DNA from 3 places in the Propionispora vibrioides genome. Region 2 is predicted to be linked to each of the others. Evidence: predicted binding sites of a transcription regulator. Region 2 holds the regulator's gene; each other region holds the start of a gene.
The links. Region 2 encodes HrcA, which represses chaperone genes, less so after heat shock. Its sites were predicted from a motif close to TGTTAGCACTCNNNNNNNNNGAGTGCTAACA; they were not measured.

Region 1: groES (co-chaperone GroES) is a predicted target of HrcA. The motif match lies at 8,440-8,470, and genes of this name have one in related genera.
Region 3: htpG (molecular chaperone HtpG) is a predicted target of HrcA. The motif match lies at 2,066-2,096, and genes of this name have one in related genera.

The regions. Positions count from the first base shown of each region.
Region 1 covers NZ_FODY01000006.1:123,413-133,329, reverse strand. Annotated here, with positions in the region: gene BMW43_RS07250 (sigma 54-interacting transcriptional regulator) at 1-1,080, opposite strand, end outside; gene thiL (thiamine-phosphate kinase) at 1,373-2,377, shown strand; gene tsaE (tRNA (adenosine(37)-N6)-threonylcarbamoyltransferase complex ATPase subunit type 1 TsaE) at 2,581-3,069, shown strand; gene tsaB (tRNA (adenosine(37)-N6)-threonylcarbamoyltransferase complex dimerization subunit type 1 TsaB) at 3,050-3,760, shown strand; gene rimI (ribosomal protein S18-alanine N-acetyltransferase) at 3,753-4,202, shown strand; gene BMW43_RS07225 (alpha/beta-type small acid-soluble spore protein) at 4,344-4,541, opposite strand; gene tsaD (tRNA (adenosine(37)-N6)-threonylcarbamoyltransferase complex transferase subunit TsaD) at 4,664-5,698, shown strand; gene BMW43_RS07215 (sensor histidine kinase) at 6,018-7,442, shown strand; gene BMW43_RS07210 (ANTAR domain-containing response regulator) at 7,447-8,028, shown strand; gene groES (co-chaperone GroES) at 8,514-8,798, shown strand; gene groL (chaperonin GroEL) at 8,828-9,917, shown strand, end outside.
Region 2 covers NZ_FODY01000001.1:201,099-211,015, forward strand. Annotated here, with positions in the region: gene mtaB (tRNA (N(6)-L-threonylcarbamoyladenosine(37)-C(2))-methylthiotransferase MtaB) at 1-175, opposite strand, end outside; gene BMW43_RS01090 (16S rRNA (uracil(1498)-N(3))-methyltransferase) at 176-913, opposite strand; gene prmA (50S ribosomal protein L11 methyltransferase) at 915-1,853, opposite strand; gene dnaJ (molecular chaperone DnaJ) at 1,928-3,064, opposite strand; gene dnaK (molecular chaperone DnaK) at 3,101-4,945, opposite strand; gene grpE (nucleotide exchange factor GrpE) at 4,981-5,562, opposite strand; gene BMW43_RS01115 (TCP-1/cpn60 chaperonin family protein) at 5,596-7,164, opposite strand; gene hrcA (heat-inducible transcriptional repressor HrcA) at 7,237-8,265, opposite strand; gene hemW (radical SAM family heme chaperone HemW) at 8,522-9,676, opposite strand; gene lepA (translation elongation factor 4) at 9,682-9,917, opposite strand, start outside.
Region 3 covers NZ_FODY01000010.1:39,970-49,886, forward strand. Annotated here, with positions in the region: gene htpG (molecular chaperone HtpG) at 79-2,031, opposite strand; gene BMW43_RS09850 (QueT transporter family protein) at 2,357-2,806, shown strand; cyclic di-GMP riboswitch class I at 2,922-3,006, shown strand; cyclic di-GMP riboswitch class I at 3,181-3,265, shown strand; gene BMW43_RS09855 (tetratricopeptide repeat protein) at 3,522-5,702, shown strand; gene pgaB (poly-beta-1,6-N-acetyl-D-glucosamine N-deacetylase PgaB) at 5,724-7,580, shown strand; gene pgaC (poly-beta-1,6-N-acetyl-D-glucosamine synthase) at 7,700-8,950, shown strand; gene pgaD (poly-beta-1,6-N-acetyl-D-glucosamine biosynthesis protein PgaD) at 8,980-9,684, shown strand; gene BMW43_RS09875 (SDR family oxidoreductase) at 9,708-9,917, opposite strand, start outside.

The DNA.
Region 1 (9,917 bases), on a different contig from region 2:
TTTTCCCTGCTGAATCATTTCTTCCAGGTTGCGGTTAGTAGCTGCTAAAACACGAACATTGACCGGTATTTCCAGGGTGTCGCCAATGCGGCGTATTTTTCCCTCTTGTAATACCCGCAATAGTTTAGCCTGCAGAGAGGTGGATAATTCACCAATTTCATCCAGGAAGATAGTTCCCCTATCGGCAAACTCAAAGAGTCCTTTTTTTCCGCCTTTGGCCGAACCGGTGAAGGCACCGTCCTTGTAGCCGAACAGTTCGGTTTCCAATAAAGTATCCGGAATGGCGGCGCAGTTGAGCGGTACGAATAATTCCTTAGCGCGGGCCGAAGTGTCGTGGATGGCCTTGGCAAACAGTTCTTTACCCGTGCCGGTTTCGCCGCGGATTAATACCGTTGAATCTCCCTGGGCAATGGTTTTTGCCAGTGTCGCTACCCGCTGCATGGCTTTGCTGGTATAAAGAATATCGCCAAAGGAAAAGGAGGACTGGCCTGTTACCGTATAGACCAGGTCCCGGACATCGCTGATGTCCTTCAAAATGGCGACAGCGCCGATAATTCGCCCGTTGCCGTCCATGATAGGGCGGCCGCTGGTCAGGTAATGGCTTTGTGTAAGGATATTGATCACTTCACAGTTATCGTAACCTGTTCCCGTTTGCAGCAAAGTCCGCAAGGGAACGATACTGGACGGAAACAGGCTGTCCAATGAGCTTTTGACTAATTGGTCTGCGGTCAGATGGGTGATCTTTTCGGCGGCCGGGTTATGCTGCGTTATATTTCCCTGGGGATCGACCGCGATGATTCCGTCACTAACCGAGCCTAATACCGCTTTAAGCTGTTCGGCTTTTTCCTGATAGGGCATTAAATCAATTTCCTGGACATCAATTACCTGAGAAATGGCTCTAATCGTTTGAAAGATGTAGAATTTGTCATCTTCTGTCAACAGATTAATTTCTAAGAAGACAGTGTTTGGTTTTACTTCCATCGAAAGAATGTTGATCTGGCGTTCGGCCAAAATACAGGAGATATCTTTGATTAACCCAATCCGGTCCACATTGGGGATTTTCAGGCATAGACTTTTCATGGTTCCTCCTTAGGCTGATAAAGACAAATATGTCGGATTTTTTAAAATATGATAAGTGTGACGCAAGGTATTGGCCTGCACCGATCAGATGATTTAATAATGTTAGGCGCGGCCGGTACGATTTCCTTTTTTATTTCTCACAAATTTTTTCTGTGAAGTGGCATACTAATAATGCAGGAAATGCTGATATCTGGCAAGAAGTAAACCAGATGAAAACACATTGCCACTAACTACGTTATCAATGTATTGTTAGTAACTCAGATAAAAAATACATGGCGGGGTTTGTTTTTTTATGACAACACACAAAATCGAGGAAATTGGCGAATTTGGTCTGATTGATTTAATCAAACAAGATACCATCCAAAATCCGGGCTGTGTCATTACCGGGATAGGTGATGATGCGGCCGTTGTTCTGCCTGCGCCAAGGCAGCTCCAACTATTGACAACAGATATGCTGGTGGAAAGCGTTCACTTTGATCTTCGGACGACGACTCCCTGGCAACTCGGCTATAAAGCCATTGCGGTCAATCTTAGCGATATTGCCGCTATGGGCGGGACTCCCAGGCACGTGCTGGTTTCACTGGCGATCAATAAGCAGGTTTCACCGGATTTTGTTGTTAATCTATATGAAGGAATGAAAGAAATCTGCCGTGAGTTTGGAGTGAACATTGTCGGCGGCGATACGGTGGCTACTTCCGGCGGTATTGTTATCAACGTAGCAGCCATGGGTGAAGTGGAACCGGGTAATATTGTGCGGCGATCCGGCGCCAATCCCGGGGAGATTGTAGCTGTTACCGGGAAACTGGGCAATTCCAGCGGCGGCTTAGACTTGCTGCTGACCGGCGACTGGGAAGACCATGATTTTGCCTGGCCGCTGGTAACTGCGCACCTGACGCCGCGACCGCAGGTAAAGGCCGGAAAATTATTGGGGCTTGCCGGCGCTTCCAGCCTGAATGATATCAGTGACGGTCTGGCGAGTGAGATTAATGAGATTGCCGCTGCCAGTCAGGTAGGGATACGGCTTTTTGCCGGGCAAATACCGCTGTCTGACGAACTAAAGGCTGCTGCCGCTTTATTTCATAAGACTCCTCTCGACTATGCGCTGTACGGCGGGGAAGATTATCAACTTGTATTTACCATGGAAAAAGGCAAATGGCGGGAATTGCAGGCAACTGATTTAGGTGTAGCCGTTACCCCGATTGGTGAGGTGACCAAACCCCATACCGGGGTGATTTTGATCAATGAGACGGGCGAGGAACAGCCGCTCGTAGCGCGTGGCTACAATCATTTTCGGTAGATGGCGGGCTGCGCTACCAACTCTGAAATTACAACGTCTTTACGGAGTTTTACCGTAAAGGCTTCGTTGTTGATGGTTTACCTATAGTCGACAGGCAAGCCTCCTCCGACTTGCCTTACAAAAAAACGCAAATTAATTTACACTTTCAAAGTTGCCGGAGCACTAGCCGTATAACACAATAGAAACGACAGGAGCTTACTATAATGGTAGTAATAAAAATAAAAACTTTTAAGCCGGAAGAAACTTACCGGCTGGGAGAAAAACTGGCGGTATTGCTGCAAGCTGGTGACGTGGTTTGTCTGTCAGGAACACTCGGCGCCGGAAAAACGCTACTAACACAGGGCATTGCGGCAGGACTCAAGATTCGGGAGGCAGTCACCAGTCCAACCTTCACGATCATGAATGTATATGATGCGCCTGTACGGTTGTACCATTTCGATTTGTATCGTTTGGAGCAGCCCGGCGAACTGGCCGACATCGGTTTTGATGAATATACAAATGTACATTCTGACGGTGTGGCTATTATTGAATGGCCTGACCGGTTTGATGGATATATGCCGGAAGAAAATTTCTGGATTACCATCAGTCTGGGCGAACAAAGCGGGGAACGGGTGATTAGCCTGGCCGCAAATGGTGGAAATTACGAAAGACGGATTGAGAGGTTGAAAGATATTGCCAATTCTTGCGATTGATACAGCGACCTTGGTGTCCGGCGTTGCCTTGGCAACAGCCGACACGCTGATTGCCGAATTAACTTTGCAGACAAAGAAAACCCATTCGGAATTACTGATGCCTCACATAGCCCAGGTCTTGCAAATGGCGGAAGTTGATAAACATGCGTTGCAGGCGGTGGCTGTCAGTATTGGACCGGGCTCCTTTACCGGGCTGCGCATCGGTCTGGCAACGGCCAAGGCTCTAGCCTATGCCTTAAAAATTCCCCTTGTGGGGGTGCCGACTTTACCGGCACTGGCCTTTGCCTGTCCTGTCCCCGGCGTGGTACTTTCACCGATGCTGGATGCCCAGAAGGGGAACGTCTATCAGGCCTCATACCGCTGGCATAATCGGGAACTGCAGGAATTAGTGCCGCCGCGGGTCATTGCGTTTACTGATGTACTGAAGGAATTAGCTGCTATGGATACGCCGGTATTACTGTTAGGGGAGTCTGCCGCCGCTTACCGGGAAGTCATTCAGGCCAAGGGAATGCCGGTTATGCTGGCCGAACCGCATCTGATTATGTCCCGGGCCGGCAGTACCGCCGTGTTGGCTCATCGGTTGCTGGACAACGGAAAGATCAGCGATCCTTTTACGCTGGAGCCTTTGTATATAAGAAGGTCGGAAGCCGAAGAACTTTGGGAAAAGCGTTGTGGAACCGCCAATGAGTAATACTTGCATTCGACGAATGGGGCTGCTGGACATTGACGCCGTACTCTTGGTCGAACAGGCTTCTTTCTTAACGCCTTGGTCCCGAACCGCCTTTGAGTCGGAAATATGCAATAATGAACTGACCCATTACTTAGTCGTATGTGTAGAAAAGCAGGTAATTGGGTATGCTGGGATGTGGGTTATTGTCGATGAGGCTCATGTTACCAACATCGCTATTTTGCCTGAATACCGCGGTAAGGGAATTGGTGAGAAATTGCTAATCGCTTTAAAGGAAGCCGCTGATAGCCGGGGGGCCGCCAGAATGACCCTGGAAGTCCGGCCTTCCAATTACGCGGCACAAAAGCTTTATGAAAAACTGGGATTTAGCCGTGCGGGAGTGCGGAAACATTATTATACCGACACCAAGGAAGATGCCATTATTATGTGGTGCGATAAGTTATAAGATGTATGGAAAATGGAAAAAAAGACCACTTTCGTGGTCAAAGGGTGATTGTTCACAGTAGAATATGCCGATGGTAATCAGAGTGTTACCGGGTTTGAGCTATAAAAAATGTAGGGGCGGCCAGGGCCGCCCGATACATTACTACAGCTTGGATTCATATTGTTCAATCATTTTGCGAACCATGTGACCGCCTACCCGGCCGCAATCAGCGGAAGTCATTGTGTTCCAACCCTGGGAGCGAACTCGTTCGGCAATTCCTAACTCTGACGCAACCTCTAATTTCATCTGATCTAAAGCGTTTTCTGCAGACGGATTCACAGGTTTTCTCGAACGTGCCATAGTGGCTTTCTCTCCTTTTTAGGCGTGATTTTGTATCGCATGATTGTCGCCTGATTCTAATGTGGCATAAATTCGGTCGAACGATACCATGAAATTAATAGCAATACGGAGGATTACAGGATATGGGTGACACTATACGACAACGATGCCTTACTCTGGCATTGGAAACGAGCTGTGATGAAACATCAGCGGCTGTTGTTGCCGACGGGCGGGTCGTATTATCAAATATTATTTCTTCGCAGATTCCGGTGCACCAAAAATTTGGCGGTGTTGTGCCGGAAATCGCTTCCCGCAAACACATTGAGAATGTAATGGCGGTGGTTGACGAGGCGTTGTCTGTAGCCGGAGTCGGCTTAACCGACATTTCAGCCATCGGGGTAACCTATGGACCAGGGCTGGTTGGTGCCCTACTGGTCGGTGTTTCCGTGGCTAAGGCGCTTGCCTTTGCGGCAGATTTGCCGCTGGTTGGCGTAAACCATCTGGAAGGACATATCTTTGCCAATTTTTTATCTCACACTGCCTTGCAGCCACCATTTATCGCCCTGGTAGTATCTGGCGGACATACTTCCTTAATCCAGGTCAAAGACTATCATTCCTTCGAACTATTGGGACAAACCAGGGATGATGCGGCAGGGGAAGCCTTTGACAAGATTGCCCGGGTGCTTAAACTGCCTTATCCGGGTGGTCCTCACATCGACAGGCTGGCTCAGCAGGGAAACCCGGCGGCCATTGCCTTTCCCCGGGCCCTTACGGGCCAGAAAAATTTCGAGTTTAGCTTCAGTGGTTTGAAATCAGCGGTTATTAATTACATTCATAACGCCGAACAGAGAGGAGAACGGATACCGCAGGCCGATTTGGCGGCCAGCTTTCAGGCGGCTGTTGTCGATGTACTGGTTGATAAAACCATGCATGCCGTCCGGCAGTGCCAGGTAAACCAAGTTGTTGTAGCCGGCGGCGTAGCCGCTAACAGCGCCCTCAAAACCGCTCTTCAGGAAGCCTGCGGAGCTGCAGGACTGGCATTATATTATCCCGACCCCATTCTTTGTACGGATAACGCCGCTATGATTGCCTGTCGTGCTTATTACCACTACTTACAGGGTGATCTGGCGGATTTGCACCTAAACGCCCGGCCTGCTTTAAAACTGGGGAACCGCTGAAGTAATGAGCCTGTCGGCCTGGTGCTATATGGCAAGGCAGTAAAACCGCAGGAATAGAGGGGCTATTTCAGGGGTTTGCTGACGTCGTCAGGTGGAAAAAGATCCGTCAGGAGGGGCTGTGCAAATACACCTATGGTCACCTAGACGTTTGAAGAAGGAACATGTTTGCATTGATTGTTTTCTTATGGTGGACTTATATAGTAAATATTTATGAAAATTAGAGATTTGTTGTTGTAAATTGTCCTGGGAAACAAGGAATTTTTAACCGGTAAGTAGAATAGATATACTTTGAACCATTTTTGGAGGTACTTGTATAGCCATGAGTGTAGTAGGAGATATATGCAGAAAAATAACTACACTGCAATCAACGCAGATTGAATTGTTAGAAAATATAACTGCCAATATAGGACTCATGGCAGATTTGGCTCATGCGCAGGTCACTGTATACGCTAAGGCGAGTGACAATAATTTTGTTGTCATTTTGTCTCAGGTAAAACCTCATACGAGTTTTATTCAGCGTAAGCCCAGCCTGCTGGGGTCGACCGTCCACATTGCCGAAGAACCGCTGGTTGCCCGTACCTTTGTTTCCGGTCAGTCTATTTGCGGGCAGCGTGAATGGGCGCTGGGTATGTGGATGGAAATGCGAACTTACCCGATCTTTGATAACGATGACGATATTATTGCGGTCATCAGCTTTGAAGCCAGCTCTGATGAAGTGCGGGCGGAAGGCCATGGCATTTTAGTGGAAAGTGCGTATATGTTGCAGGCAATTCTGCGGGAAAGGTCTAACCGCAAGCTGTTCCGGCCGCTCTCAGCCAGTGACGGTATCCTGGTGATTGATGAAAAAGGACAAATTATTTTTGCCAATTCGGCCGCTACCAGTATTTTTAAGGTTTTAGGTGTCTCTCATATTGTGGGAAGGCGTTTTTACGATCGCCATGTGGATATGCGGTTAGTCCAAAAGGCAATTCGCAGCAAAGAACCCAGTGAGGTTGAAGTAGAAGCTGGCGGGATGACGCTGGTACAACGGGTGATTCCGATTGTCAGTGACGCCGGACTGGTTGCCCGGGTGGTTGTTATTGTCGCCAATGTGACAGAAATAAAGAAAAAAGAAAAAGAGCTTTTGATCAAAGCGGCTGTTATTCAGGAAATCCATCACCGGGTTAAAAACAATCTGCAAACGATTGCCAGTCTGCTTAGATTGCAAGCCCGCCGTACCAAATCGCAGCCGGTTAAGGCAGCTCTGCGGGAAAGTGTCAACCGCATTCTTAGTATTTCTGTCGTGCATGAATTTTTATCGCAACAGGATGCCGAATTTATTGATGTGGCGGAAGTCGCCCGTAATATTTTGGATATGGTGATTCAAAATATGCTGGAGCCAGATTTTAATTTGCAGACAATTTTTAATGGGAATACGGTCATTTTGGCTTCAGAAAAAGCCAGCAGTCTGGCTCTGGTCATCAATGAATTAATCCAAAATTCCATTGAACATGGTTTTATCGGCCGTCGCGAGGGCATGATAGGTGTGGATATTGCCACGTTGGAAAAAACATATCAAGTGGATATATATGATAATGGTATTGGCCTGCCTGATGGCTTTAGCCCGCAAAATTCAAACAGCCTGGGGTTACAGATTGTGCGCACCTTGATAGAAGACGATCTTGGCGGCAGTTTTCAGCTATACGCCAATAATGGGACTCATGCGTGCATTACCATACCCCGCGAAGTGGAAGGAGGGAAATAATCATATGCAACCTTTGCGTATCGTGATAGCGGACAATGAATCAATTATCCGCATGGATTTGAAAGAAATACTGGAAGAAGCCGGACATACTGTGATCGGTGAAGCCAACGACGGGGTGAAAGCGGTGGAATTAGTGAGAAAGCTGCGCCCCGATCTGGTGATCATGGATATAAAAATGCCGGAGATGGATGGAATTGCGGCTGCAAAAGTTATTTCCAACGAAAAACTTTCACCGGTTTTGCTGCTTACTGCATTTAGTCAGAAAGAAATAGTGGAAAGGGCAAAAGACTCAGGTGTATTGGCCTATCTGGTCAAACCGGTCAAAGAGGTAAATTTATTTCCGGCAATGGAAATTGCTCTCTCTCGGTTCCGGGAAATTACCGAATTGGAACAGGAACTGGAAGGCGTTAAAAACTCTCTGGAGACCCGTAAAATTTTAGACCGGGCCAAGGGCATTCTGATGGATGCCTATAATTTGAATGAAAGTGAAGCATACCGCCGTATTCAGCAGTATAGTATGAGTAAACGGAAATCTATAAGGGAAGTGGCTGAGGCGATTGTAGAGTCCGTTACAAAGAAAAGGTAGTAAACCCGGCAGGCTGCTGCTGGGTTTTGTCTCATAGGCCGCCTTGCGAGCATTGTTTGCCGGTTTAGCGGTCAGTATATAACTCTCGGGGAAGTCCGGTCCGGCTCTCTGAGAGTTTCTTTTGCAATTTGAATAAATTTTCCAGATGGGGCCATACTAGTATCCTGTTAGTCTTAATCCAGTGAATACTGGCGGTCTATTTTTCGCCACCTTCGTTATCGTCAGTTAGCATACTGCCGGTATACCTCCTTCTTTCGTCTTGGGTCGTGAAAATAGCTTTACCATTCTCCTGGTGTTTTAAGGCTGACAAGGTACTAGAACAGGAAAGTTGTACCCAAGTTGTAAAAAAAGTGGATTTTTCCCCAGAAAGCTCTTGATTTTTTTGTGCAAATTATATATTATAATTTATGGAATTAGCACTCAACCTTAGTGAGTGCTAACAAGTAAATTATAAATGACAAACACGATAAAGGGAGGTCATTTTCATGATTAAGCCATTAGGCGACAGAGTAATTGTTAAAGTTGTGGAAAAAGAAGAAAAAACAAAAAGCGGCATTGTATTGCCGGACACTGCCAAAGAAAAACCGCAGGAAGGTAAAGTGATTGCTGTTGGCACCGGTAAAGTATTGGATAACGGCCAACGGGTTGCGCTTGATGTGAAAGAAGGCGACAGAGTCATTTTTGCTAAATACGGCGGAACAGAAGTTAAATTTGATGGACAGGATTATCTCATCCTCAGCGAAAGAGATATCCTCGCTGTTGTAGAATAATAAAAATCAATTACGGGAGGTAATACATAATGGCAAAGCAAATTATATTTGACGAAGAAGCACGCCGCGCACTCGAAAGAGGGGTAAATGCGCTTGCTAATGCTGTAAAAGTAACTTTAGGACCGAAAGGCCGTAATGTTGTTCTTGATAAAAAATTCGGTGCACCGACTATCACCAATGATGGTGTAACCATTGCCCGTGATATTGAACTGGAAGATCCGTTTGAAAACATGGGTGCTCAGCTTGTTAAAGAAGTTGCCACAAAAACCAACGATGTAGCCGGTGACGGAACCACAACCGCTACTTTGCTGGCACAGGCTATGATTCGTGAAGGCATGCGCAACGTAGCTGCAGGCGCTAATCCGATGATCCTGAAAAAAGGTATCCAAAAAGCTGTGGAAGCTCTCGTAGCTGAAATTAGAAAAAGCGCCGTAAAGGTAGAAACGAAAGATGCCATTGCTCAGGTTGCTTCAATTTCCGCCGGCGATGAAGAAATCGGCACACTGATCGCCGAAGCTATGGAAAAAGTAGGTAAAGACGGTGTTATTACCGTAGAAGAGTCCAAGACCATGGGCACTGATCTGGAAGTAGTAGAAGGCATGCAGTTTGACCGCGGCTATATCTCTCCTTACATGATCACCGATGCCGATAAAATGGAAGCTGTGCTGAATGACCCTTACATTTTAATCACCGACCGTAAGATCACTGCTATTGCTGATTTACTGCCTGTATTGGAAAAAGTGGTTCAACAGGGCCGCGAACTGCTCATTATTGCCGAAGACATTGAAGGTGAAGCACTGGCTACGCTGGTAGTAAATAAACTTCGTGGCACCTTTAAAGCCGTAGCTGTTAAAGCCCCCGGTTTTGGCGATCGCCGCAAGGCCATGCTGGAAGACATTGCTATCCTGACCGGTGGCAGCGTTATTACCGAAGAGCTAGGCCGTAAGCTGGACAGCGTGGAAATCACCGACCTCGGACGGGCCCGTCAGATCCGCATCTCGAAAGAAGAAACCACTGTAGTTAACGGTTCCGGTTCCTCCGACGAGATCAAAGCCCGTGTAAATCAAATTAAAGCACAAATCGAAGAAACCACTTCCGATTTTGATAAAGAAAAACTGC
Region 2 (9,917 bases):
GCCTGGACTTTTTTTCTCCCAGATGAGTGACAGAACAGGTATTGATGACATATACATCGGAAAAATCATGGAAGTCAACAACGTCATAGCCTTCCAGCTTAAACAGACTTTCCATAAGCTCTGTTTCATACTGATTCACTTTGCAGCCTAACGTAGTAAATGCAACCAACGGCACCTACTCACCCCCCATGTCGCCACATTCATACATAACAATCGAAATGGCGGCAACCGGTGCCGTTTCCGTACGTAAAATGCGCGGTCCCAGTGTAACAACCAAAGCGCCCATACTCCGGCATAATTGAACCTCATCGGGACTAAAGCCGCCCTCCGGTCCGACAATGATTGTATAATGCCGGCTGTCTCCATTGCGTAAAACCTGCTTTAATGTGCTGTCAACCTGTCCTTCATATAACAGAAGGACTTTGCTCTCTTTATCGATATGCTGAAACAGTTTGGCTAAATCCTGCACAGCCGCTACAACGGGAACCTGCAGCCGCCCCGATTGTTTTGCCGCCTCGCCGGCAATTTTCTGCCATCTACTGACCCGTTCCGCTTTTTTCTTGGCATCATAGCGAACAACGATATTCTGCGAAATAACCGGAATAATGCTGTCCACACCAAGCTCCACTGCTTTTTGCACAATATAATCCATCTTATCGCTTTTCGGCAGGCATTGCGCCAGCGAGACCTTCACCGGCGATTCTCTTTCTTCCTTGATCATTTCTTCCGGACAAAGCTGAATGCAGTTTTCCTCCACCTGTTGAATCACCGCAATCGCGGCCTGTCCATCCTCAGCAATTAGCGTAACCCGTTCACCCGGTTTCATACGCAAAACACGGTTTATATGATAGGCATCCGGTCCGGTAATGGTTACCGTCGGCCCTAGTTGCCCCTTAAGAAAAAAGCGGCGCATGTTAGACGCCCCTCTTTCTCATCACCATGGCAACCCAGCCGCCATTTTCGACAACCTTTTCCACAATAAAGTTCTGTTCAATAGCTGCCGCCGTTACATCACTCAATCGCTCGACAATAATCCCGCTGGCAATAAAGCAGCCATCCTTCTTAAGCTTAGCCGGGATGTCTTTTAATAAATGAATAATGATATCGGCAATAATGTTTGCTACAATGACATCTGCCTGACCTTCGACCCCGGTTAACAAGTCGCCGCGTGCAACAGATATCAGGTGCTCGACCTGATTGATTGTTACATTTTCCTGAGCTACTCGTACGGCAACCGGATCAAGGTCCACAGCTTTAACACTTTTGGCGCCCAGCTTAGCAGCCGCTACCGCTAAGATTCCTGAACCGGTCCCTACATCAAAGACCACCGAACCCTCACGCACCACTTCCTCCAGGCATTGGGCGCACATCATCGTAGTGTGGTGCGTTCCTGTGCCAAAAGCCATGCCCGGATCAAGTTCAATGACAATATCATTGGGGATAGCCACGTATTCTTCCCAGGAGGGCTTGATAATAATCTGCGGGCTGATCCGCGTGGGATGAAAATATTCTTTCCAGGAAGACTCCCAGTCCTCTTCCTGAACTTCTTTGCAGGCAATGGCACCTTTGCCCTTATCAAGGTTATGGTTTACCAGTTCATTAACCCGCTGTTCAAATGAGGCCAGCTTATCGTCCAATTCTTCATTCATCGGCAAGTAGGCTTTCACAGTAACGGTTTCCACATCAGTTTCCTCGGGAATATCGCAATAATCCCAGGCTCCCGCGCGCCGGTAAGCATTAACCAGCTCAGGGTCTTCAATGACAACCCCGCTGGCTCCTAAATCATGAAAAATATTAGCTACCGCCTCGGTAGCCTCATGTGTCGTCTGGATACTGATTTCAGCCCACTTCATACAATCAATCGCTCCTTATGTCCGTATGCTGTTAGTACCGTGTAAAATACAGTGTGCACTTTAACAGACTGCCTTCATACGCCAAACACATCTTTTACTTTTTTAAAAAAGTTTTTCTGCTCCGGGTTTATATTCTCGCCGCCCAACTTGGCAAACTCCTGCAATAAAGTACGCTGGCGCTCATTCAGCTTCTGCGGGGTCAGAACTTTAACCCGGACATGCTGATCGCCACGGCCATTGCCACGCAAGTGGGGAATCCCCTTTTCCTTTAGACGGAATATCGTTCCCGACTGAGTTCCTTCAGGAATACGCAGTTTTACCTTGCCGTCCAGGGTAGGCACATCAATTTCATCACCCAGTGAAGCTTGCACAAAGCTGATCGGCACTTCACAAATTACCTCACTGCCTTCACGGGCAAACAATTTATGCGGTTTTACGAAAATATACACATATAAATCACCCGGCGGTCCCTTGCGAACACCGGCTTCACCCTCGCGGGCGATCCGCAGCCGGGAGCCGTTGTCTACGCCGGACGGAACTTTGATTTTAATCTTTCGTTTGTTGCGCACTTTACCACGGCCATGGCAATCCCGGCAAGGCGTCTGAACGATTCTACCCTCACCGTTGCAACGGTCACAGGTCCGCACATTGACCATCCGACCAAAGGGCGTGTTCTGCATCACCTGAACTTGCCCGGTTCCTTTACACTGCGGGCAAACTTCCGCCTGTGTTCCTGGCGCCGCCCCGGAACCCTTACAGGTATCACAATCCTCAGTCCGCGGAATCTGTACTTCTCGCTCCACGCCAAACGCTGCTTCTTCAAAGGATATTTCTAAATCATACCGCAGGTCGGCACCTTTTTCCGGACCGGGCTGGCGTCCGCCAAACCCAGACTGGCCGCCAAAAAACATATCAAAAATATCTGAGAAGCCACCACTGCCGCCAAACCCGAAATCCCCGCCAGCATTCCCTCCCCGGGCGCCATCAAACGCAGCATGACCAAACTGGTCATACTGCGCTTTGCGTTGGGGGTCAGATAACACTTCATAAGCTTCATTAATTTCTTTAAATTTAGCTTCCGCTTCTTGTGGATTATCACGATTGACGTCAGGATGGTATTTGCGGGCCAGTTTACGAAAAGCCTTTTTTATTTCGTCATCCGATGCCGTTCTAGGCACACCCAGCAATTCATAATAGTCTTGTTTACTCACGGCACACCATCCTACACTAATTTACTCAAAAAGTAATTATTTTTTATCTTCGTCCACTACTTTGTATTCGGCATCCACAATCTTTTCATCCTGTCCGGCACCACCTGCCGCACCGGCTCCCGGAGCTTGAGTGCCAGCCTCAGCTGCATCGGCCTGGCTGTAGGCAGCTGATGTCATCTCATACAACGGTTTGGTCAACTCTTCCGTGTCAGCTTTAATTTGTTCAATATCAGTACCTTTCAGCGTTTCTTTTAATTTGTCGGCTGCTTTTTGCACTTTTTCAACCAAAGCCTTATCAGCTTTATCGCCCATATCCTTAATCGTTTTTTCGGCTTGATATACTAAGGAATCAGCATTATTGCGCACTTCCACTTCTTCTTTGCGCTTTTTGTCTTCTGCCGCATGCGCTTCAGCCTCGTTGACCATGCGTTCAATATCGTCCTTGCTCATACCGCCGGAAGCAGTGATCGTGATTTTCTGTTCCTTACCGGTTCCCATATCTTTCGCCGAAACATGGACAATACCGTTGGCGTCAATATCAAAAGCAACTTCAATGCGAGGCACCCCACGCGGTGCCGGCGGAATATCTGAGAGTTCAAAACGGCCCAGTGTTTTATTGTATGCGGCCATTTCCCGCTCACCCTGTAGCACATGAATGTCTACAGAAGGCTGATTGTCGGCTGCCGTAGAGAAGACCTGACTTTTTCTGGTCGGAATAGTAGTATTGCGGTCAATAATTTTAGTAAACACACCGCCTAGCGTCTCAATGCCCAAAGACAGCGGCGTAACATCGAGGAGCAGGACGTCTTTTACATCACCGACTAAGACACCGGCCTGGATAGCGGCGCCAACAGCCACACACTCGTCAGGGTTTACACCACGGTGTGGTTCTTTGCCCAAAAAGCGTTTGATCGCTTCCTGCACAGCCGGGATACGGCTGGAGCCGCCTACCAAAATGACCTTATTAATATCGCTCGGCTGCAAACCGGCATCAGACATAGCCTGACGGGTTGGTCCCATGGTAGCTTCCACCAGATCGGCAGTTAATTCATCAAATTTAGCTCTAGTTAAATTGATGTCCAGATGTTTAGGGCCGGTTTGGTCCGCTGTAATAAACGGCAGATTGATATTGGTCGTCAACACGCCGGAAAGTTCAATTTTTGCTTTTTCTGCAGCTTCTCTGAGCCGCTGGGCAGCCATCCGGTCCTGCGATAAATCCACACCGGATTCTTTCTTGAATTCACTAACCAGCCAGTTCATGATTCGTTCATCAAAGTCATCGCCGCCTAAACGGTTATTACCGTTAGTAGCCTTTACCTCAAACACACCGTCGCCTAATTCGAGTATGGACACGTCAAAAGTACCGCCGCCCAAGTCGAATACCAAAATCGTGTGATCTTCGCCTTTGTCTAGCCCATAAGCTAATGCCGCCGCCGTCGGTTCGTTGATAATCCGGAGCACTTCCAAACCGGCAATGGTTCCGGCATCTTTCGTAGCCTGGCGCTGGCTGTCGCTAAAATAAGCCGGCACGGTAATAACAGCCTGCGTTACCGTTTCTCCCAGATACGCCTCGGCATCCCCTTTAAGTTTTTGCAGCACCATGGCCGAGATTTCCTGGGGAGTATAATCTTTATCGTCAATACGGACTTTATGCGCCGTTCCCATGTGGCGTTTAATGGAGCTAATCGTGCGATCAGGGTTGGATACGGCCTGACGTTTTGCCAACTGACCGACCAAACGCTCTCCGGTTTTCGAAAAGCCGACAACCGAGGGAGTAATCCGGCTGCCTTCCGCATTAGCGATAACCACCGGTTCGCCGCCTTCCATCACGGCAACCACTGAGTTTGTAGTACCAAGGTCTATTCCAATAACTTTTCCCATTGCAAATACCTCCTAAGTTTTGTATGTAAAAATTTTTAATTGCTTACCACTTTTACCATGCTGGGACGAATCACTTTGCCCCGGACGCTGTAACCTTTTTGCAATTCCTCGGCAATTGTCCCGTCCGGCTGCTCCGGATCTTCTACCCGCATAACTGCTTCATGCTGCTGCGGGTCGAATGGCTTGCCAACCGCCTCAATAGCAGTCAATCCAACTTTATCCATTACACCGGCAAACTGACGGTAAATCATTTGAACACCAGCCAGTACGCTTGCCGCATCCTGCGCGGCAGCACTTTGCAGGGCCCGCTCGAAGTTATCGATGACCGGTAGAATCTCTACCAGTATATTCTGGGCAACAATATTGGATAATTCCTCTTTCTCCTGACGGGTTCGGCGCTTAAAATTTTCAAAATCCGCCTGCAAACGTTTAAAACGATCGATTTGTTCATTGACCAATTGATTCTTTTCTTCCACCAGAGCCAAAAGGCGCTCCACTTCCGTTTCACTGGCTGCGCCAGCCCCGGCAGCTTCAGCACCGTCAACGGCAGCTTCCTTTTCTTCTGCATCCAAAACCAGTTCCTGCTCGCAGCTATTGGCTTCCTTATTTTCCGACATGTATGATTTCACCTCACCTATATAGTAGCCTACTCAAAAATCGGATGGTCCCTGATCTTTAGAGGCGGCGTTATCCTCCCGCTTCTTGATAATGGTATCAATCCGCAAAATAGCTATAGCCACTTCACCGGCCGCCTTAACGGCATGAATCTTTACGGGCACGGGGTCTACAACACCTAATGACAGCATATCGGCAATCAGGCCTGTTTCACAATCAACAGCCAGGCAGTTCTGGCTGGTTCCGGCCTGCGCGGCCACTACTTCCTCCACCTTTTCCAGTGGATTATAGCCGGCATTCTCCACAATTTGGGCCAGTGGGTGCTTCAGTGCATTTACTACACAATCCACACCATAAACAGCCATCCCCTTGACCCGGGTACGCGCCTGTTCCACAGCGCGGGCTACAGCCACTTCAATCGCACCACCGCCGGGAACATACCCACCGATTATTGCCGCCTGCACACTGGAGGCCGCATCCTTGGCAATTCGCTCCCTTTCTCCCGCAACCTCCTGGGTTGATGCGCCGACCAAAATTGTTGCCATCGGTTTCCCCTGGCCGCCAACAACGCGTAGCTGCTCCAGTTTTTCATCTTCATAAACCTTCTCGGCATATCCAATATATTTAACAAGCTCACCCGCTTCTTTTTTCAAACCGGTCCGCTTAATCATTTTAGCTCCGGTATGATCGGCCGCCCGACGCAGTTCTTTTGCCGCAATCCGCTGCACCACCAAAACCCCTGCGTCGGTCAGTATTTCTTCAGCATCGGCGTGAACACCACGATCAACTAGAACTACATTAATATTTTGCTCGACAATTTTTAATATATTGGCACGAAATTCATTCTGCAAATCAAGGTACCGCCTAAATCCCGCCTCGGTCCCCAAAGCCTCGTCACCGATATTTTCCGGTTCAAGGGCATCATCAATAATCAGGATTCTCGCATTGTCCATGGCTTGCGGCATTTCTTTATTCATCCGTTCTTTGTCAATGACAACCCCCATAAACACTTCATTGTCGGCTCCAACCTTTGCCGTAATAATTTCCGACAGTCTAAAATGTTTATCCTGTAGCTTGGGCGAACCGATTAAACGGGCCGCCTGAACTACCAGTCGCGCAATATCTTCGTATTCGCGGCCGGCAACCATGGCAATATTATGCAAAATCGGCTGTTCCAGTTTTTCTATCGGTAAGCTTCGCTGCGCCAATTGTTCAACCGCATATTGGACGCCAAATCGGATTCCCTCAATAATCCGGGCTACAGGCACACCCCGCAGGACCTGATTTACTCCTTCGGCCACCAAAGCGCCGGCAATCAGCGTAGCCGTTGTCGTTCCATCGCCCACTTCTTCCTGCTGAGCCTTGGCAATATTAATCAGCATTTTAGCCGCCGGATGATTAACATCCATTTTATCCAAAATGGTGACACCGTCATTGGTAATGATCACACCGCCTGCCCGGTCCACCAGCATGGTATCCAGCCCCTTGGGACCTATGGTTCCCTCGACAGCCGCCGTAACAGCCCGGACGGCGTTGGAGTTAGTTACCAGGGCGGTCAACCGTTCATCAACGTCTGAACCACTCCCGGCCTGCTTTACATTCATCGTTCGTCCTCCTATGTATATGGCGGAACAGCCGCCATCATACTGGTCTACGACAGACCAGTATCATACAAATTACACCTTGTATTTCTTCAATATTTCACCTAAATGGCTGTGCATAAAATCAAGAATGCTGATAATCTTTCGATATTCCATCCGTGTCGGTCCTAAGACAGCCACGGTACCGACAATCTGACCGTCCAGGCGATAAGTGGCCTGCACAACACTGCAATCCTGCATTCCGGTATACTTATTTTCCTGACCAATAGTAATGATAACACCGTCGTCTTCTTTCTTTTGCAAGATATCGCAGAGCAAACGCTCTTCTTCCAGCATGGTCAACAGACCTTTGATTTTGTCAAGGTTACGAAACTCCGGCTGATTCAGCATTTGCGTAGTGCCACCCAGATACACCTTTTCATTTTTCTCGGCAAAGAGTGCTTGTTTGATCATAAGCAAAGCCGTATCCAAAAATTCTTCGCTCGGCAAAAGCTCCTGTTTGATTTGAGTCAGCAGTGAAGTCTGAATCCGGTCAAAAGGCAATCCTGCCAGACGACTGTTAATGCCTTCGGCAATTCTTTGCAAATCCTTTAATGAGGTTCCCGGCGGCGTATTCATAATCTTGTTTTCCACAAAGCCGGTATCGGTTACTACCACCAAAATCACGCGACGTTCGTCCAGCGGCAGAAACTGAATATATTTAAAGACATATTGCGAAAGCTGCGGCGCCAATACCATGGAAATATTTCGGGTCATCCGGGAAAGAATCTTCGCCGTTTCCTGAAATACTTCTTCAATACGCTGCACCTTAGCATGATACCAGTTATCAATCAAACTAATCTCACGTTCCGATATGGTCTGCGGTTCAATTAAACAATCTACATAAAAGCGGTATCCCTTAGCCGATGGGATTCGCCCTGCTGAGGTATGGGGCTGTTCAATGTAGCCTAATAGCTCAAGATCGGCCATTTCATTCCGGATAGTGGCCGGACTTATTCCCAAGCCATATTTGCGAGCAATTGTTCGTGAGCCAATAGGTTCAGCGGTGGAAATATAATCATCAATGATTGCCTGCAAAATTTTACGTTTACGCTCATCTAACATAACTCCACCCCCATTGTTAGCACTCAGTCTCATAGAGTGCTAATATCTATTAAAAAAATACCACTCCTTACGCCAACTGTCAAGATAGCAACTGGGGTTTGTTTGTAAATTAACGAAATGATCTTAGGTGCGTGATTTTTGCGCCAAATAAGACAACATGTTACAGGAATAGTGGCCCCTACTTCAAAACATGGTAACGAAGTACGGCACAAAAACACCGTCAGAGCGTTTCGGATAATTTACAAACAAGCCCCTACTAAGTATCCGGTAAAAAAGCGCCAAAAACCACATTTCCGTACTTCATCCCCAGTTCTGTCAGGCGTACGTTTTTTTCTGTTACCTCGATCAGTTCCTGCCGGCGGAGCGCAGTGATAACCTTATTATATTGACTAAAGAAATCTGCCGCAAAGCAAGTATTAAACTCAAGGATATGTACGCCGTTACTGGTTCGCAGCGCTAAAAAGGCAAATTCAGCCATGGCCGTCTCTCTATCCAGTTTTTCCACAACCGCTACAGGAAATTCCTGCTTTTCTCCACCAGTACCGGAAAAGAAGTCGATATATCGCTGCAGGTCAACGGTATTCGCCAGCCTCTGACCGTCAAAAAAAGAATGGGCCGCCAGGCCTAATCCCAGATAAGGCTGGTAATGCCAGTATTTTAAATTGTGACGGCATTCCCAGCCCGCCGGGGCATAATTGGATATTTCATACCGTCTAAAGCCTCGAGCCGGTAAATAATGCACAGCCAGCTCATACATGGCCTCTTCGATCTCTTCCTCGGGCAAAGCGAGCCGCCCCTGCTCATGTAGCGAAGCAAAGGGCGTCCCCTCTTCGATTTTCAACCCATATACCGAAAGATGCCGGACGCCCATACCGATAGCACGGTCGATGCTTTCCTGTAAATCCTGCACTGTCTGTTCCGGCAAGCCGTACATCAGATCAACATTGATATTGTCAAATCCCGCAGCCTGTGCCAGTTCTACGGCCCGAGCTGCCTCTGCCGCTGAATGAATCCTGCCGATTTGAGGCAATAAGCGCTCCGCAAAAGTCTGTACGCCAAAACTGATCCGGTTGACACCCTGTGCCTGCAAGGTCTGCAGCTTAGCCCTGTCCACCGTCCCCGGATTGGCTTCTATCGTAATTTCCACTTCGTCGCTCAGTCGATAGTTTTCCCTTAAGCAGCTAAGAATCTGGTTTAGCAGGTCCTGCGACAACAGGGTTGGCGTGCCGCCGCCGATAAAAACGGTATCAACCACGGCATGGGAGAAAATACCGCTCCGGCCAGTGGCTTCCCGGCACAAAGCGGTAATATAAGTGGAATATAGCTGACTATCAGTGGTAAAGGACGGAAAATCACAATACAAACATTTCTGGCGGCAGAAAGGTATATGAACGTAAATGCCCAGTTTCATCGGCGCTAGTCCATCTTAAGAATTGCCATAAAGGCTTCCTGGGGAACTTCCACACTGCCTACCTGTTTCATGCGTTTTTTGCCTTCCTTTTGCTTTTCCAGCAGTTTTCGTTTACGCGAAATATCCCCGCCATAGCATTTCGCCAGCACATCTTTTCGCATGGCCCGGACGGTTTCCCGGGCAATCACTTTGTTGCCGATAGCCGCTTGAATCGGGATTTCAAACATTTGCTTCGGAATGA
Region 3 (9,917 bases), on a different contig from region 2:
TTGGTGTGCCTGGCGAACTATTAATGCTATAAAGCAAAAACTCCCCCGTGAAGGGGAGTTTTCTGCTTTATAGGCTGTTTATTTTCCACTGTGAGCCATTAAATTGGCCACTTTATTGGCAAATCCGATGGGGTCGTCCGGCAGGATGCCTTCGATAAGCAGCGCCTGGGTATAGAGCAGGTCGCAGTAGTCGGTGAAGGCCGTGGCTGTAGGATCGGTTTCATACACTTTTTTCAAAGCGGTGAATACTTCGTGATGGGGGTTCAGCTCCAGAATGCGGCTGGCCTTGAAGGGGGCTTTATTCATTTCGGCCAGAATCTGTTCCATCGACAGGCTGATGCCGTTGTTGTCACTGACCAGGCAGACGGCGCTTGATTTTAGGCGGCTGCTGATCTTGACATCGGTAATTTTTCCGGACAGTTTTTCTTTAATGGCCTGCAGAAGCGGCTCATTTTCTTTGGAAAGGCTTTCGGCATCCTGCTTGGCTTCCGGTGATTCCAAGTCGTCCAGTTGCAGATCACCGCGGCTGATTGACTGGAACTTCTTCTCTTTAAATTCCTGTAAGGCGTCAATGGTGAATTCATCGACCCGGTCAAATAGAAAGAGTACTTCGACTCCTTTTTCCTTCAGCAGTTCCATTTGCGGCAGCCGTTCCACTGAGGAGCGGTCTTTGCCGGTGGCATAGTAGATAACTTTCTGTTTTTCCGGCATCCGTCCCACATATTCGTCAAGCGAGGTAAGGCCGTCGGCGGAATGGGAGGAAGGGAAGAGCAGCAGGCCTTTTAGCTTATCCCGGCTTTGATAGTCGGAATAGACGCCGATTTTCAGGGCCTGGCCAAATTCTTTCCAGAAGGACTCGTATTGGGGACGATCCTTAGACAACAGGTTCTCCAGTGTTTTCAGTACGCTTTTTTCCAGGTTTTTACCGATCAGTTTTAGCTGTTTACTGTGCTGCAGCAATTCCCGGGAGATATTGAGCGAGAAGTCAGGCGAATCCACCAGACCGCGGACAAAACGCAGGTACTCCGGCAGCAGGTCCTGGCATTTTTCCATAATGAAAATATGCTTGGAGTACAGCCGGATACCGCCGGTGGCATCCCGGTCATACAGGTCGAACGGGGCCCGGGCCGGCAGGTATAAGAGGCTGGTATATTCCACGGTGCCTTCCGCTTTGGAATGAATGACCTCCAGCGGGTTTTCCCAGTCATGGAACAAATCCTTATAGAAAGAATCGTATTCTTCCCGGGTGATTTCGTTCTTGTTTTTCGCCCAGAGCGGGGTCATCGAATTTAAAGTACGGACTTCTATTGTTTTTACAGCGTCGGCACCTTCAATCGGTTTGCCGTCGGCATCTTTGGGCTGTTCCTCTTTGGTAACGTTCATTTTGATCGGATAACGGATATAATCAGAGTACTTCTTGACCAGTGATTGCAGGGTGTATGTATGTAAGAAGTTTTCTTCGGCAGTACGGAATTCTTCCTTCAGGGTGAGGATGATGGTAGTACCTCGTTGCTCCTTATCGCATTCTTCGATAGTATAGGTTCCGTCGCCGGTGGATTCCCAGCGGATTCCATTGGCCTCCCCGGGCGCACGGGTTAATAGGGTTACTTTTTCCGCGACCATAAAGGCGGAATAAAAACCAACACCGAACTGGCCGATCAGTTCCTGGTCAGGGGACGTTTCTTTTTCTTTTAGTTTGGCAAGAAAGGCTTTCGTACCGGACTTGGCAATGGTGCCAATATTTTCAACGACTTCCTCATAGGTCATCCCCATACCGTTATCGGAGATTGTCAGGGTGTGGGTGGTTTCATCAGGCACTAAGAAAATTTCAAAGTCCGAATTGCCTTCCAGCAGCGCCGAATTAGTCAAAGACTCAAAACGTACTTTGTCAATCGCATCCGATGCGTTGGAAATAAGTTCGCGCAAGAAGATTTCCCGGTTGGTATAAATAGAGTGAACCATTAAATCCAGCAGTTGTTTGGTTTCGGCTTGAAACTCCCGCGTTTGTTTAGGTTTTGTTTCTTGAGTCATGGTGCGAGTCTCCTTTTCGTCAGTCTTAACAAGTTGTTAGCACTCAATCTTCTTGAGTGCTAACTTTGTTTATATCATAACCGGATTGGCGGTGTAAATCAATTGTTTTTGTGGGGCTTTTTACTTTTTTATGGGAATTTTATTGCCTGTTAACTAAAATAGCTGTACCAATTACCAAGATTCTAATTTTTTTGTGGTTGTTGATATTGCGGACATTTTGAGGGTTAGCAGCCCCGTTGCTGTCTGGGGGAACCTGTAAAAAAGGAGTATGATCGGATTGGTCGAATAGGGGGAATGAAATATTCTATTTATATGAGGAAGGATTATGATGAATCAGAAAAAATTAATGAAGGCGGCTGTGATCGCCGCCATTTATGTAGTGCTTTCCGTGGTATTTCAGCCCATCTCCTATGGGGTCATCCAATTCCGGATTGCCGAGGCGCTTACTGTGCTGCCTATTTTATATGCCGAATCGGTATGGGGGCTGTTTGTCGGTTGCCTGCTGGCCAATATGATTGGCGGCGCCGGCGTGATGGATGTGGTCTTTGGCAGTCTGGCCACACTGGCGGCAGCCTGGCTGACCCGGCGCTTTAAAGACAGCAAGGCCGCCTATGTCTTCCCGGTGATCATTAATGCCGTCGTGGTCGGCGCTTATTTGGCTTATCTGTTTGCTATGCCCTATTGGTCGGTATTTGGTTCTGTCTTTATCGGCGAGGCGGTAGTCATTGGAACGCTGGGGGTTATTTTGATTAAAGCCGCACAAAGGATTCAGTAGTTTGCCGTTGATGAATCAAGCTATATTGACTACAGCTTGAACAAATGATAAAATGTTTACTATATTTGTGTAGTCTAAACGGATAGCGTCCGGCCGCCAATTGTTGGCTGGAGCGAGCGGAATCGGGCAAACCTGTCGAAAGACAGGGACGCAAAGCTAAGGGTCTAAAACATTTTTGTTATGGCAGCCGGGTTGCAAAGTACGAGAACTTTGTAATTCGGCTGTTTTTGTCTGTTGCAGTAAATGTTTGTCACTGGAAGAATAAAAATCCTGTTGACGTAAATCGAAACAATTGATAGAATAACTAATGTATTTATTTTGAATAAATGGGTTCATCTAGGTGCTTAACCTGTTTGTTACATATTGGTAATGGTATATATAGCGGGCAAACTTGTCGAAAGGCGGGGACGCAAAGCTCAGGGTCTAAAACATTTTTGTTATGACAGCCGAGTTGCAAAGTGCTAAGAACTTTGTAACTCGGCTGTTTTTTTGTTTTTGACAGTGCATTTTGCCGGTGATAGGTGGGAGGGATGGAAAAGACGCACTTCGATCGTGAAAGCGAAAGATAAAAGCTATTGTTAGGGGAGTGTACATGAGGATCAAGCGAGTATTGGCATTACTTACTTTAGTGTTTTTTTTAGGAAGTGCGGTGTGCTACACACCTGTTAGGGCAAAAGAGGAACCGTCACCAGCCACACTTGGGCAATCAGCTGAAATGTCATATAAGAACCGGGAAGCAGCACGGGAATATGCGGTTACCTTGGCAAGGGACGGGGAGTATCGGCCGGCGTTGGCGATACTGGAAAATTTGGCGGCTGACCGTGAGGCAGAAGAGGATATTGTATCCGATTATGCCGTCGTTGCAGCCTGGGCCGGAGAATATACAAAAGCGATTCAGTTGTATGAAGAACGAATAAAAACATTCCCGGCCATGCCTGATTATGTGAGAATCAATGTGGCCCAGGCATATTTTAAGACCGGACGCTTTAACGACGCCTGGCAGTTATATCATCAATCGGCCATGTCGGGAAATAAGAAAGCCCGCTTATGGGAAGCGGAAAGTCTGGTACATATGGAGCGTTTTGACGAAGCGGAGCGTATTTATTCGACCTTGCTGGAAGAACAACCTGACAATTTAGCGGCTTACAGTGGCAAAGCTAATATATTACTGGCACGCGGTGATGCAGACGGAGCGGCTAAGCTAATAGAAACTGCCGTAGCTTTTGTTGACGGACAAAGCGATCCGGCATTAAAAGCTTCGTTGCTGGCGTTGCGTGGCGGGATGGCGGCTCAATTTATTAGACATGATGCATACCGGCAGGCTATTGTACTGCTGCGGCCTGCAATCCGTGATAAAAGTGCGACTGTTCAGATGCAATGTGACTACGTGCTGGCATTATTTTTGTACGGTGATTATCAAACCGCGGTTAAAGCAGGGGAGCAATTATGGCCCAATTACCGGGAGATTCCTGCCTATGGGCGGCGCGCGTTGGCGGACTCTTATTTACGACTCAATCTGCCCAAACAGGCCATAAGTATTTATTGCAGTATTCTGGAGCAGGGGGAAAGCTTGCCCAGCGATAGGCACAGCCTGGCTTATTCGTATATGTTGACCGGCTCCAAGGAAAAACAGGCGATGGCGTTGTATCAGGAACTTATCAATATGGCTGCAGAACAGGCCATGAGCATTACCGGGGATGCCGATTCATTTTTTACAATGGGGCGGTATGAGGCCGGAAAGAAGCTGTATCAAGCCATAATCCATGCCTATCCTGATTGTGCGGCGTTTCGCCAGCAGTTTGCTGCGATACTTTATCGCCAGGGGCTGATCAGAGAAGCTTACGGACAATATCTGTCGTTGGCTGCTTTGCCGGGTACACAGCCTGCTGCCAATAGTGGTATTGTTAATACGGCTGTGCTGGGAGGCGATTATTATTCTGCCAGGCTGGCCGCAGCAGGATTGGACAAGTATAGTGCAAATCCAATAGCGGCTCAGGCGCTGAGGACCTTTGAAGGACGTTGGCAGGGCAGTCTGGCAGTTAACGCTACCGGTAGCAGCGATTATAAGGGAAATAAGGATCATGGCATACAATTGACCGGCGAACAGCGGGTGACAGACCGGGTAGATATATTGGCAGGAATCGGCAGTACGTGGATTTCTGACGGCCAGGGAGAAACCGTATTAAGAACAAACTCTGTTGGCGGACGATACACCGATATGAAACACATGGTACAGTTGTGGCTGGATCAGGGCCGTAGTCACGGCAGGATGGATGGGTATCGCCTGACCACGAGTCGCTATTTTGGTGAACAAAGCAGAGTTGATTTTAATATAAGCCGTACACCGGTAATGGATGCGGAGGCGTTGCCCGGTCATATGATGACGACAGAGTATCAGCTGGCGTATAACCGGCAAATTGGACGCAAAGACAATCTGTCTGTCATGATGGCAACCGCAAATTATCCGGACAGCAACCGGCGGCGCGATATAAACCTGGACTGGGACCATGTGATGGTTGATACCGGAGCAAAACAACTGTCTTGGTTTGGTTATGCCGACAGAACAGGCTTTAAAAAACAGATGATTGATGGGTTGGAGCCGGTTTACGAAAGTCCCCGTTGCCGGGAAGCCTATGGTCTTGGCCTTCGTCAGCGTTGGAATTTTACCAAGCATTATTGGGAAACTTCCTTTGAGATAGGAGTGGGACGTGATCAGCCGGAGCCGATGGATACCAGTTCTTCACTTCGGGCCGAGTATGGTTATCATATTTCCCGTAATCAGGCACTTGCTGTTAGTGTGGACTATGGATTGCGTACTGGTTATTCAACTGGGACGGGCGGAAAACCGCAGTTTTCTGACCGCCAATACAATGTGAGCTACCAGCTTTCCTGGTAGACAGGGGGAGTCATGGCTATTATGAATAAAAAAATTGTTGGTGCCCTTGTTTTTTGTATGCTAATTCTGTTGATCTGCTCTCCTTCCCTGGCTAATGCCAAGGAGGTTCTTGTATTGTGCTATCATAATGTAACCGATCAACCGGGGCAGGATATATATGCTGTAACACCGGCAAATTTAAAAAGTCATTTGACGTATTTAAAAGAACAGGGGTATACGCCGATCTCACTTAAAGAATATATTGCTGCCAGCCAAACTGGTGCCGCATTACCGGATAAGTCCGTGCTGCTCACGTTCGATGACGGGTATCAGTCGGTGTATACCAAGGTGTTTCCGTTGTTGAAAGAATATCGTTATCCTGGAATGATAGCCATTGTTACTTCCTGGCTGGATTATGCGCCGGCTGAACTCGGACCGCTGGTAACCTGGCAGCAAATAAGGGAAATGGAGAATTCCGGCTTAATTGACGTAGCTTCTCACTCCCATGACATGCATCGATTTACTGTGGTTACACCTCAGGGCGATCGTGGTCCGTTATTAAGCAGGCTGCAATATAAAAACGGCCGATATGAGACGATTGCCGAGCAGCGTGAGCGGGTAAGGCGGGATTTACATGAATCCCAGGCTGTTTTTAACAAGGAATTGGGCCATACGGTGCAAGCCGTGGTCTGGCCTTATGGAGCCTATACGCCATTTGCCGTCACAGATGCCCTGCAAGAGGGTTTTGAAGCTTGCTTTACCTTAAATGATGGAGTAAACCATCCGGGAGAACAGGCCCTGCAGGCAGCTAACCGCCTGATTATAACAGGTAATCCGTCGAAAGAGCATTTTGCCAGTTTACTCAAGGCCAATAGTGAAGCGGCCAAGGTCCCGGTTAAAGCAATACAACTGGACTTAGATATGATTTATGATCCCGGCAGTGCGGTTCAAACAGAAGAAAATCTGAATCTGGCGATAGAACGGATTCGCAGTTCAGGGGCAAATACCATTTATTTGCAGTCTTTTAGTGATGAGGACGGATCGGGTAATAGTAAGAGTGTCTATTTTTATACGAAAGAGGCACCGGTCAAGGCTGACTTATTTTCTCACGTAATTGGCCGGCTGCGGGAAGAGGGAAGGTTTAGTATTTATGCGTGGTTTCCTACGTTGGCGGCCCAATGGCTGCTGGAAGACTCGCCGCAAGATGCCGTTGTAGCTTATGATGAAAAAAACAAGGGCTGGTACCGGCGGGCGACTCCCTTCAGTTCCCGGGTGAGTGACCGGCTCAGCGCCCTGGTTGCCGATCTGGCAGCTTATAATGATATCAATGGCATTTTATTTCAGGATGACGTATATTTAAACGATTTTGAGGATTTTTCACCTGCTGCGCGTCAGGTGTTTAAAGAACAGACCGGGTTTGAGCTGTCGCCGCAATTGCTCAAGGAAAGACCGGAACTAAACGAACGGTGGGTTCGTTTGAAAACGGACAGGTTAACCGGGCTGACGGTAAAGCTTTGGGAAACAGCCGGGAACTACCGTTCTAACCTTGGCAGTGCCCGCAATATATATCCCATTGTGATTACCAGTCCGGCGGCCGAAGAATGGCTGGGGCAGAATTACGAACAATATCTTAAGACATATACCTATACGGTAATCATGGCCTATCCTTACTTGGAAAAGGCTTATCAAAATCCGGACGGCTGGTTGGAGAACCTGGCGACGGCTGCTTTGAGTAACCGGGAAAATGCCCAAAAGACAGTGTTTAAGCTGCAGACTTATGACTGGAATAAAAAACACTGGTTGAGCGAAGCCGAAATACGCAGACAGACTGAAGTTCTCAGAAAAAAGGGTGTTATTCATATAGCTTATTATCCGGAAAACGTGTATTCCGAGCAATAAATAAGCTGTTTTGCTGGCACTTCTGCCAGAACTATAGTTGCTATGAGTAGATAAGAATGCAGTTCTTTCCTCAACTGGTTTTATAGGTTGTGGCAGAATAAAAATTCGTGAGGTGAAACATGCTGGATTCCTATAGTTTACTGGAATTTTTAGAGGATTATGTTTTTTACTATCCGCTGGCTATGAGTATTATCTGGATGATTGGCGCGTCATACTTCTATATGCGGCGGGAGCAAGGCCGGAAAACGCTGCCGGAATTGGAAGAATATCCGCTGGTTTCCGTGCTGGTGCCCGCACGCAATGAAGAGAAAGCAATCGGCAGCACCTTAAAAGCAGTGCTGGCCTCTTCGTATCCCCATCTGGAAGTGATAGCTATTGATGATGCCAGCACGGACAGTACCGCAATGATTTTACAGCAGATAGAGTCGGAAGAGGCCAACGTTCGGGTGTTGATGTTGGATAAAAATATGGGTAAGCCCTACGCGCTGCGTTGCGGCGCCCTGGCCAGTAAAGGTGATATTTTACTCTGCATTGATGCGGATGCTTATCTTGATCCCTATGCGCTGCACTGGATTGTAGCGCATTTCATCAATGGCCCCCGAGTTGGGGCTGTGACCGGCAATCCCCGGGTTCGCAACAGGACCTCCTTGTTAGCTAAAATACAGGTTGGCGAGTATTCGTCCATCATCGGCATGATCAAGCGGACGCAGCGAATTTTGGGCAAAGTGCTGACCGTATCCGGTGTCATCGCCGCATTTCGCAAGCAGGCTGTTTTGGATGTAGGACTATGGGATACCGATATGATTACAGACGACATAAATATTACCTGGAAGTTGGAAAAACGTTTCTGGGACATTCGCTATGAACCCAATGCGTTATGCTGGATTCTGGTACCGGAGTCTTTTCGGGGTTTATGGAAACAGCGTGTTAGATGGGCTCAGGGTGGTGTGGAGGTTATCCGCCGTCACCGCGATATATGGAAGAGCTGGAAGCAGAGACGGCTATGGCCGGTTTATCTCGAATATGTACTGTCGGTTATTTGGTCGTACACTTATGTTATTTTCGGCTGCATTTGGCTGATTAATCTGGTATATCCGACCGGTTGGCCGGAAGTGCATGTCTTGCCGGAATGGAAGGGTTCCCTGCTGGCATTTGTGTGCCTGGTCCAATTTCTTGTCGGGTTAAGTCTTGATAAAAAATATGAGCGGCATATTCCCGGCTATTTATTTTGGGTTATCTGGTATCCCTTCGCCTATTGGCTGTTGATGGCCCTGGCTACCGTGTATGCAACGCCCCGGGCGCTTTTTCGGAAAATGGGAAAGCCCGCCGTATGGACAAGTCCCGACAGAGGATTATTTACCAAATTATAAATTCTTGCAAACGAGAGGAGAGAGTGTAGTTGCAAAGAAACGAACGGTGGTATCAGTTTCTTGCCGGTAAGACCGTTGCTATTGCTGCCGGTTGTCTGATTGTGGCGACGGCCGTATATTTTGGTTACCGGTCTTCCTATATCAGGTTTCCCGAGCCATTATCGGTAAACAATATACTGGTATTTGCCTTTTTGTTTGTACTGGCCGCACTAATCGCGGGACTGCTGTTTCGTAATATAGTACAAATGGTTTTCTTGTCCCGGTTGTTAAAAAAGGAGGTACTGTCAGCCGGTCCTGATTTGGTGATTAACCAATCTGTTTTGCAAAAACCGGTTGTTCGCGGTCTGGAAATTCTGGTGTCGGTTTCGGTATGGGGACTTTTTCTATATTTTTTTCAGTCCTTTTTTACGGCAGTTAGCTGGATTTTAGGAGGAAGGCTATTATATGGCGATTTGTTATCTCCTTCAATGATTGAGGGGACTGAAACCATACTGTTGATTTCCTTTCTATTTGCTTTAGCTATGTTTCTGGTCATGTTCAGTTGGTCCCAATGGAATTATTGGCGATTTGGACGGCTGGAACGCCGCAAACCCCGTCCTCCTGTGCCATGCTCGGTAATTGCCGCTCAATACGGCATTTCGGAAAGAACAGTGCATAAGGCTGCCGCTGTGAAGGTGGCAAGAATATTGACACAGGAGGTTGGTTTGGACTTGGAGGTAATAAAAGAAATGTAACTCTCACTTAGACAAATACCCTATCAGCCGTTAACAATCTTGCCGCCGTTGCAGTGGAGAATCTGGCCGGACATGTAGGCGGAATCGGCAGAAGCTAAAAAGACATAGCAGGGAGCTACCTCAAAGGGCTGACCGGCATGCTGCATCGGTGTATCTTGACCGAACTGGGCGATATCCTCGTCAGAAAAGGAAGCGGGAATTAGCGGGGTCCAAATGGGGCCGGGTGCCACTCC